One region of the Peribacillus sp. NPDC097198 genome, then DNA from elsewhere that is predicted to be linked to it. Evidence: riboswitches for the same ligand, from Rfam matches in the RefSeq annotation. Region 1 holds a riboswitch; each other region holds the start of a gene.
The links. Region 1 has a riboswitch for cobalamin ahead of ACIQXQ_RS18850 (hypothetical protein). Riboswitches for the same ligand answer to the same signal wherever they lie in the genome.
Positions count from the first base shown of each region.

Region 2: it holds a riboswitch for cobalamin, as region 1 does, so the genes downstream of both, ACIQXQ_RS03850 (ribonucleoside-diphosphate reductase subunit alpha) here and ACIQXQ_RS18850 (hypothetical protein) in region 1, are expected to answer to the same signal.
Region 3: it holds a riboswitch for cobalamin, as region 1 does, so the genes downstream of both, ACIQXQ_RS04165 (hypothetical protein) here and ACIQXQ_RS18850 (hypothetical protein) in region 1, are expected to answer to the same signal.

Region 1 is NZ_JBIWDO010000015.1:48,510-51,791, reverse strand. It holds gene ACIQXQ_RS18855 (AAA family ATPase) at 1-915, opposite strand, end outside; cobalamin riboswitch at 1,104-1,323, shown strand; gene ACIQXQ_RS18850 (hypothetical protein) at 1,486-2,031, shown strand; gene ACIQXQ_RS18845 (ABC transporter substrate-binding protein) at 2,035-2,985, shown strand; gene ACIQXQ_RS18840 (VWA domain-containing protein) at 3,124-3,282, opposite strand, start outside.
Region 2 is NZ_JBIWDO010000002.1:169,609-172,890, reverse strand. It holds gene ACIQXQ_RS03855 (manganese-dependent inorganic pyrophosphatase) at 1-575, opposite strand, end outside; cobalamin riboswitch at 864-1,045, shown strand; gene ACIQXQ_RS03850 (ribonucleoside-diphosphate reductase subunit alpha) at 1,182-3,282, shown strand, end outside.
Region 3 is NZ_JBIWDO010000002.1:232,663-235,944, forward strand. It holds gene ACIQXQ_RS04160 (MBL fold metallo-hydrolase) at 324-1,142, shown strand; cobalamin riboswitch at 1,216-1,417, shown strand; gene ACIQXQ_RS04165 (hypothetical protein) at 1,646-1,870, shown strand; gene ACIQXQ_RS04170 (hypothetical protein) at 1,900-2,091, opposite strand; gene ACIQXQ_RS04175 (YheE family protein) at 2,150-2,353, opposite strand; gene ACIQXQ_RS04180 (YheC/YheD family endospore coat-associated protein) at 2,414-3,282, opposite strand, start outside.

The DNA of each region.
Region 1 (3,282 bases):
TACCTCATGTATCACCATCTCAGCATTCACCCCCGAGTAATTCGCTTCCGGATTAAGGATTAGCCGATGGGTAAAAACGAACGGTACCAAATGCTGCACATCATCAGGTAAAACGTAATCCCTTCCCTTTAGGAGCGCATAGGCTTGGGCTGCCTTCATTAGGGCAATCGATCCACGTGGGCTCACCCCAAGATATACACTTTCATGCTTACGTGATTGATTAGCTAACTCGACGATATACGTCTTTATCGTATCATCCACGATCACGGCCTTTGCCTCTATCTGCAAATCTATCAGTTCCTCTAACGAAATCACGGATTCCAATTCTTCAATCGGAGCCGTATATTGGGCCCGATGCAACACTTCTATCTCTTCTGCCACTTCCGGATACCCCATCTTCATTTTCAATAAAAAACGATCTAGCTGTGCTTCTGGAAGTGGGTATGTGCCTTCGTAATCAATTGGATTTTGAGTGGCCATGACGAAAAACGGTTGTTCCAGTTTCCTTGTCACACCATCCACCGTCACGCTTGCCTCTTCCATTCCTTCAAGTAGGGCGGATTGCGTTTTCGGTGATGTCCGATTGATTTCATCGGCCAAAATGATATGGCCCATGATTGGCCCCGGTCTAAAGATGAACTCTTGTTCCTTCGGATTGAAAATCGATACCCCCGTTACATCGGACGGTAGCAAGTCAGGCGTGAATTGAATCCGTTTGAAATCCGCCCCGATGGACTTCGCTAGCGCCCTGACCAAGACGGTCTTCCCCACGCCCGGGACATCTTCCAATAAGACATGTCCACCAGAAAGGAGCGCCACAAGACTTAGTTCTGCTATATCTCTTTTTCCAATAATGACCTTTTCAATGTTTTCCAAAATCATATCCAGTTTCTGATTCACTTGTTTATAAACCATTCTCTACCTCCCATGATTATGTAAATCACTCATGCTTAACCCTTATTTATTCGACATCCATTTTACATTAACCTCCAATTTATCCTTACAAAGTGAGTTTACTAGAATAATACCCCTATAAAAGAGATTTCTTGAAATCTTTTCACTATTTAAGTAATTAATTATGATAGACTGGTACTAAGTGAATATAAACCTTGCAGAAAATAGGTGCTGACTTGTCAGCTTAATAGGGAATTCGGTGTAAAACCGAAGCTGTTTCCGCAACTGTAAGTGCTAATGAAATAAGAAATATGCCACTGTTTGTGAATGAATCCGCACGCACGATACCATTCATTCAATCCAAATGGGAAGGTTCTTAGAGTAAAATGATGCACGAGCCAGGAGACCTGCCTTTTTTTTATCGTATTTTGCTCTTCGGAAGTTAGGAGGATTGTACGGCAATCTTCCATCTTTTTTTCCGTTCGAGATACATAGATGATTGTTTGCCGACCAATACCTTTGGTCGGCTTTTTCTTTTGCGCCGAAAAGCAATACGAAGGTCATTCACATTATTAAAAAGGAGGAAAAATCATGGCAAAGAAGGATGCCCGCTTTTTATGCTACCCATTCATGCGCGAATCAGTTTCAACCGTTGATTATGAAATTCGCACCGATTCATTGACGACTCAAATGGGACTGGCAGCGTCGTTCACGAAAGAGATTCCTGAAGTCTACAGGGATTTAATGGAACTGTTGCCGATGGCTTATCATTTAAATGGTTCTGCCCGGGGGAAATTGGCCATAACCGAAGACGGTCTAAACCGCCTAAGTGAAATCTATGACTATTATGTCGCTGAAGTGAAAGAACGCATCGAAACATTTGTGCTACCCCAAGGATCGACGGCAGCCTGTATTTTGCATACTTGCCGTAGTGAAGCCAAGAAATCCGTCCGTGCCTTGCAAAAAGTCAGTACGGAAAAAGATGTGCCCGCGATTCTTTTTGATTATGCTCATTTGCTTGCCAATGTTCTATTCGTGATGGCTGTCTATGTCAATAAACAACTGGGTGTCGAAGAGATTCCCTTTATCAGCAAATCCTATCCAACCAAAACAATGAAAAAGAAAACGGAGGAATAAAACATGATAAGAACAGTAAGATCCAGTTGGATTGCCCTTCTGATGGTCGCCCTTTTCCTTACAGGATGTGCCTCGAATGATGATCAGAAATCGATAGAGAAAAAAGATCCTGCAACAACTGAAGAAGTCAAATCCTATACCGTCACCGATGATAGTGGAAAAGAAATCACATTTGATAAGGTTCCGGAAACGGTCGTTTCACTTCAACCCAGTAATACGGAGATTTTATATGCCCTTGGTGTAGGGAATAAGGTGATTGGAGCGACAGATTTCGATAACTATCCTGAGGAAGCTAAAGATGTCGAGCGTGTCTCTGATTCGATGACGATCAATTCCGAAAAAATCATCTCTTTGAAACCGGATGCCATCATTGCCTACACAATTGGCGATGAAGCAGCATTAAAGCCGCTTGAAGATGCGGGAATTCCCATTTTCATTATTAAATCAGCCGTGACCTTTGATGATGTATATAGCGATATTGATCAAATTGCCAAAGTCATGGGCGTAACGGACCAAGGGGATGACCTAGTCAAAAACATAAAAAAACAAATCAAAGATGTTGAAGAAAAAGTGGCGAGTGTTGATTCTAAAGAAAAAACATATTTCGAAATCAGCCCTTCTCCGGAAATCTATACAGCGGGAGCTGAAACCTTCCAGCAAGAGATCTTGGCGTCTGCCGGTATCGAAAATATCTTTGCCGACCAAAAGGGCTGGGCGAAAATAGCAGATGAAGAAGTCGTCAAGCGCAACCCGGATGCCATCATCACAACCGTAGGCTATGTGGACAATGCTGTGGATGAAATCAAATCCCGTAAAGGTTGGAAAGATGTCAGCGCCGTGAAGGAAGACCAAGTATATCAGCTTAGCGAAGACGTCATGTCACGTCCCGGACCGCGTATCGGAGAAGCCGTAGAACTAACTGCAAAGACCATATATCCGCAATTATTCAAATAAAGACACACTCAAAAGGGGTAATTACGCCGAAATCGTATATATAATAAAAGGCGGAAACGTTGATTTAACAACATTTCTGCCTTTTATTTTGTGCATGAATCCTCTTGAAAGAGGGCTATTAGACAGCCCCTTTGATTATTAATCTTTATATTTCTCTTTCATTTCTTCTTCTTTCTTTTTAATTGATTCTTTTAAACCCTCCCCTTCATTTTTCACTGTCGTGTTCAATTCTTCATATTTTTCGTCATAATACTCTTTTATTATTTCACGGCGTTGTTTGACTAAACTGCGAGCTTC
Region 2 (3,282 bases), on a different contig from region 1:
CTCAGGTCAGCACCCGCTTTTAGCATCTCCAAGCCATATGTTTCAGCATTCACGCCAGCAATTTCCGCTAACTCCATAGCAGCTGCGACGTCTTGCTCCGTGCAAGTAGGCGATTTGAATAATAAAGAGTCGGAAATGATGGCTGAAAGCATAAGTCCTGCAATGGCTTTAGGCACTTCAATTCCGTTTTCTTTATAAATCTTATTTAAAATAGTAGCCGTGCAGCCAACTGGTTCTGCGCGGTAATATAAAGGATCACTTGTTTCGAAATTAGCGATACGATGATGGTCGATGACTTCCAATACGCGTACCTGGTCAATGTCTTCGGCACTCTGCTGACGTTCGTTGTGATCGACTAAAATCACGCCATCCGCTTCCCCAGCCACTTTTTCAACAAGGCGGGGTGCTTCGAATTTAAATTGGTCCAACGCATATTGTGTTTCACCATTCACTTCACCAAGACGAACAGGTTCAGCTTGGATGCCCAGCTGCTTTTTTAGGTCAGCATAAGCGATTGCTGAACAGATAGTGTCGGTATCCGGATTCTTATGTCCAAAAACTAATATTTTTTCCACGATTTTTTCTCCTTTTTCCTAAATGATTTGGCAGGGATTTTTCTTTTCATAACCAGAATCCCTAGTTTTGCTATGCAATTTATTTTAACACAAAAACCCTGACATTCCGCGATGGAATTTTGTATTCCTCCCTATATTCTTTCATCATCCTCTTCCTTTATCCGACCTTGTCAATAGATATGAATCAGTTTTTCACAAATATATATGTTGAATTATCAGCATGGATGGCTTACGATAATATAAGCATACATACTAGATATTGACTTTTCCAACAACATAAATAACTATATATAGAATTATTAACCAAGGTGCCAGAGATGGCTGAAAAGGGAATCCGGTGTGAACCCGGAACTGTCCCCGCAACTGTAAATGTGACGAAATGAGAAAACCACTGTATAGCTCTCTATACGGGAAGGACTCAAAGTAGGATGATCATGAGTCAGGAGACCTGCCTGGTTTTTTCAAGTTTCTTATTCTTCGGGGATTGAGATGATGAAACGATAGTGTAACGGCTATTTTTTCATGGCTCTTTTATCCTATCGTTTGATCCGCTCAATTTATTGGGCGGTTTTTTTTATTCGCGTACATTTAAGAGGAGGAACATTTATGACTCAAACATATAACCCTACCATAAAAAATGACACAGAAACAAATTCAACCCAGCTGGACATGTTATCCAAGGATTTCGAAGGCCGTCTTGATATGGAAAAGTTCAAAAAGCGTTTTACTAAATGGCTCGATCGAAAAGGTGATGCTTCAGAAGAACAAACATCGAAAAAGTTGATCCAGCTTGCACTTGAAAGTGTCGATATCGATGCCCCAGACTGGACATTCGTCGCCGCAAGGGAACTATTGAATACCATGTATCGTGATGCCCAAAAGAACCGGGGCTATGAAGGCCGGAACTATGGACCTTTCTATGAATTGATTCAAGAACTCTCTCAGCAGCATGAAGGCCAACGTTACCCTGTTTATAAAGCAGAGCTTCTCGACTCCTACACAAAAACGGAAATCGAAGAATTGGGTTCGGTCATCGATCCGGAAAAAGATAAACTATTTTCATATATCGGAATCTATCTTTTGAATGATCGCTACTTAGCCCGTCCAAAAAAAGACAAGGTCTATGAACTTCCCCAGGAGCGCTTCATGATCATTGCCATGGAAATCATGAGACTGGAAAAAACGGAACACCGACTGCAGCTTGTCAAAGAAGCCTACTGGGCAATGTCGAACCTATATATGACGGTAGCGACCCCTACCCTCTCAAATGCCGGCAAGACACACGGGCAATTGAGCTCATGCTTCATCGATGCAATCGAGGATTCCATCGACGGAATTTATCAATCAAACTATGATGCCGCAAAAGTTTCCAAGTTCGGGGGCGGCGTTGGTCTATATGTCGGGAAAATCCGTTCGCTTGGTTCTGATATCCGCGGTTTTTCCGGTAACAGTTCAGGCACGACTCCCTGGATTCGCCTCTTTAACCAAACGGCCGTCAGCGTCGATCAATTGGGGCAACGTAAAGGCGCAATCGCCATCTATCTGGATGCGTGGCATAAGGACATCATGAGCTTCCTTGACTTGAAGACGCAAAACGGCGACGACCGCTTAAAGGCGCATGACATCTTCACGGGCGTCTGCATCCCCGATTTATTCATGGAAGCCGTGCGCGACCGGAAAGATTGGTATCTCTTCGACCCGCATACCGTGAAGCAAACCCTTGGGTTCTCCCTCGAAGATTTTTATGACGAGAAAAAAGGGGAAGGCAGTTTCAGGGACCATTACGCCCTTGCTGTAGAGGCGGCGGAGAATGGCATACTTCCAGGCTATAGTTTCGAGAAAATCAAAGCGATGGACATTATGAAAGGCATCATGATTTCACAATTAGAAGAAGGCGTACCCTATATGTTCTACCGGGACGAAGTGAACAGAAAGAACCCGAACAAGCATAAAGGGATGATCTATTGTTCTAACCTTTGTACGGAAATCGCCCAGAACTTAAGCCCTTCAACGATCACCGACGAATATGAAACGGAAGATGGCGATGTCGTCGTAGTTCGCAAAAGCGGGGATTTCGTTGTCTGTAACCTTTCTTCCATCAACCTGCCTCGCGCGGTGAAGAGCGATGTATTGGAGAGACTGATCCCGATTCAGATCCGCATGCTCGATAACGTCATTGACGTGAATACCTTACCGGTCAAGCAAGCTTCCATTTCGAATAAGCGCTACCGCTCCATCGGCTTAGGAACTTTCGGGTGGCATCATTTACTGGCGACGCAAAATATCTACTGGGAGTCCGATGAAGCCGTTAAGTACGCCGATACCTTATATGAGAAAATCGCTTATTTAACCATTAAAGCATCCAATGAATTGGCCAAGGAAAAAGGAACCTACCCATACTTCGAAGGGTCCGATTGGCAAACGGGGGAGTATTTCGACCTTCGTGACTATAGAGATCCAAAATGGTTGGAATTAAAAGAAGAAGTAAAGCAGTATGGTACACGAAACGGCTATTTAATGGCAATCGCCCCCAATTCATCGACTGCCAAAATCGGTCATTCCACGGATGGCATCGACCCGTTATATGAAATCGAGTTTTATGAAGAAAAGAAAAACTTCAAATTTAAAGTGACAGCGCCTGGATTGACGCCCACTACGTATGAATACTATAAAAAAACGCGCTTCCATTTGGACCAAAAGGAAAGCA
Region 3 (3,282 bases), on a different contig from region 1:
TACTATTTTAGTATTTTATTATTTTTTTAATATAATCTATATTATTTGTTAAATACAGTAATGTCAATTATTTTTTGAATTTTATCAAGATTATGAATCAAACGATCTACTTGCCCAGATTATAGTGGCCATTTGCTAAGTTACACGGAACGTCCCGGATCTTACATGGCCTGTCTGCGTAAGAATATGGACTTTGATCACTCCCATCATTAGAAAAAATATTATACTTGTAAAAAGTATGGAGAGATAATACATTTATTGTAAGTAAATTAGAAAATAAAGGATGATGAGTTTTTCCAAAAAAATGATTGGGGTGGAAAGTCATGCTGGAAATGAAAACGATAAACGATGTGGTTTGCGTAAAAGGGACACCGGAAGGAAACAAATCAGGCATGAGCGTGAATGTGTTCTTAACCGATGGCATGTTAGTTGATACGGGGGCAAAAATCTTGTTGAAGGAACTTACTCCATTCTTTGAAACCGCTGATTACGATATGGTTGCGCTGACGCATTATCATGAGGACCATACGGGTGGGGCCGCATGGATACAGGAACATAGGAACGTTCCCATCTATATTCATCCGATGTCCCTCGATATTTGTGCAAAGGATGCAGAATATCCCGATTACCGTAGAGTTTTTTGGGGAGATAGGGATGCCTTCAAGGCAGAACCATTAGGAGGGGTCGTCCATTCACGCACTCAAACATGGGAGCCAATCTTTACGCCAGGGCATTCGAGGGACCATATGGTTTACCTGAACCATAGTAATGGCATGCTGTTTTCGGGTGACCTGTTTGTAACGCCGAAAACGAAGCTCGTTTTAAGGGAAGAATCTATCCCGGTCATCATGGAATCCATCAAGAAACTGCTTCAGTATGATTTTAAAGAGGTCTTTTGCTGCCATGCCGGATATGTCCCGAACGGAAAGGAAATGTTTGAAAGAAAGCTCAGTTACTTGGAAAATCTGCGCGGTGAAATTCTGCGTTTGCATGATCAAGGATTGGAAGTCCATGAAATTCAGCAAAACGTGTTGCCTAATCGGTATCCGCTTATCGAGATATCCGGTCATGAATGGGATTCGGAGCATATCATTACATCGATACTGAAAGAGAGTAGGGTGTATTCAGAGGACAGAGGATAGATAGGGCCCAAGAACAAGGCAGGAGCCTCATTGTAATCCTAGTGAAAATTTGATACAGTTAAACTGAAAAATAGTATTTCGTCTAGAAATGGGTGCAGATAAGAAAGTGTAGCTTATCTGCTTAAAAGGGAAGTCGGTTAGAATCCGACGCTGTCCCGCAACTGTAAATGAGAGCGATTCGAAGGAATGCCACTGTCTTTTTTGCAAGAAAAGATGGGAAGGTTCGAAAAGCGATGATCATGAGCCAGGAGACCTGCCCGTTTTTAGCACAACGCCAGAAACCTACGAGGATAGGGGGTGTTAAGTGCGAAAAATTAGCAAGAACATGCTTTCTTATTTTTGTAGAAAAATGGGGAATCATGGTCATTTTTGTTATGTTTCGTTTGCACTCTAACAACTTCTGAATGGGAAGTTGTTTTTTGTTTTTTACAAGTCCATATTGGACAATATTCAAAAAGAATCCTGTTAATTAGACAGGACAGCTATCATAGGGGGCCATATCATTGTTTGGTACAGTTGAGCATTTTACGGACTATTTAAAAGCGCAAATCATGCGTAACTTTTGTGTGGAAGAAATGATATCTTTAGATGATTGCCGAGCAAGCTTGATTGAGGAAATCCAGGTTCATGGCAAAAACGTAGAAGATAGGAAAGAATACGAAGCAAATCTTGAAAGAGCCTTTAGCCAAGTGAATATAGAAATATTCGGCTATCAAGAAATCAAATAAAGAGCCGCCCATAAGGGAAGCCCTTGTTTTCAATCTTTATTGATGTTCGGTTCCGTTTCATCATGAAAGTCATGGGCTTCCTCAATGTTCAAGGTGTCCGCGGCTTCATAGACGTTTCCGCCAGCAAGTCCTTCATTGATGATACGATCGATATCGAGGTATACAGAATCCTTACCGTCATACTCGGTATCCTTCAGAAATGTAATCTTTTCTTTATCCAAATGAAATCCCTCCTTGGCTTTTTAATAGTGTTAGCCAAAGAGGGATTCTTTATTCTGTTTATTCGTACACGTGATACACCATTAAATCATGGATCATGCCCTTAAGTTTTTCTTCCTCTGATTCTTCAGGCGGATTGGTTAACCACTCGATGGACCCATCTTTATGATAGAGGGCTTGGACGGCCAATTTATTGAAGTAAAAGGAAATCTTCCAGCCAGGTAAATTCTTGTGCAACGGCTTCCATTGAAAATGCGTAATCATATGTATAACCTCCATATCGCTGTTTCTCATTTCATTATAATGGAAAAAGCAGGATGGAGGTTATTTTCTTATGTGATTCGGAAAAGTTAATTCAATGAACAGGTTTTTTAAATGTAGTAGGCGGCTCGCTTCAATTTCCTCTTCATCAAATTGCATGGGTTTTGAATTGACTTCATAAATGAATAGAGCACCGGATGTATCTTCCCCGATATCAATGGAGAATTCCCCAAGAAAGCCAAACTTCCTGGAGAGGATGATTCCACATCTTTGCGCAATGTTCGCCAACTTCCTGTTTAACGGCCTCGTTTGTAGCTGCTGATAGGGAAAAAGCTTTCCCCCCCTTGGCGTATGGGTTGTGATTTCCTGGGTTTGCGACATCCTCACGCCCTTGCCGGTCACTTTATAAAACCCATTTTCATAATGAACAAGAATACGGTAATCGTATCGGTGTCCATTCAGTTTCTTTGGAATGACCGCTCGTTGGGCCAGATACCCCCTCTTTTTGAGCGACGCCTTATTGGCTTCCCAAAACGCGGAGAAATCAGGGTACAATTCCTGATGTTTCAGGCTATTGAATTGGAGGGTGCCATCAGGTTTTTCTAGCAGGGTGTAGATGCCCTTACCTTGGCTTCCTTTGCATGGTTTCAAATAAATATGTTTGTGGAAATGTAAGAAGTCCGCTAGTTGGGTAGGGTCGGATAGGTCTATGGTCGATGGAAGATGGCGGGCTAGAGATCCATCTTCCGTCAATGCTTCGTACATCAAGTACTTATCCAAAAAATGAGGGTTGAATAAAGTGATGCGATGTTCTTTAAAAAAGGAAAGGAGTTCTTGAAAACTTTCCGATGCTTCGAATCCCCTTTTGGGAATGCGATTATAAACGATATCGGGCAGTGGTAATTTTACCTCATTCCATGTGTTCGTTTGTG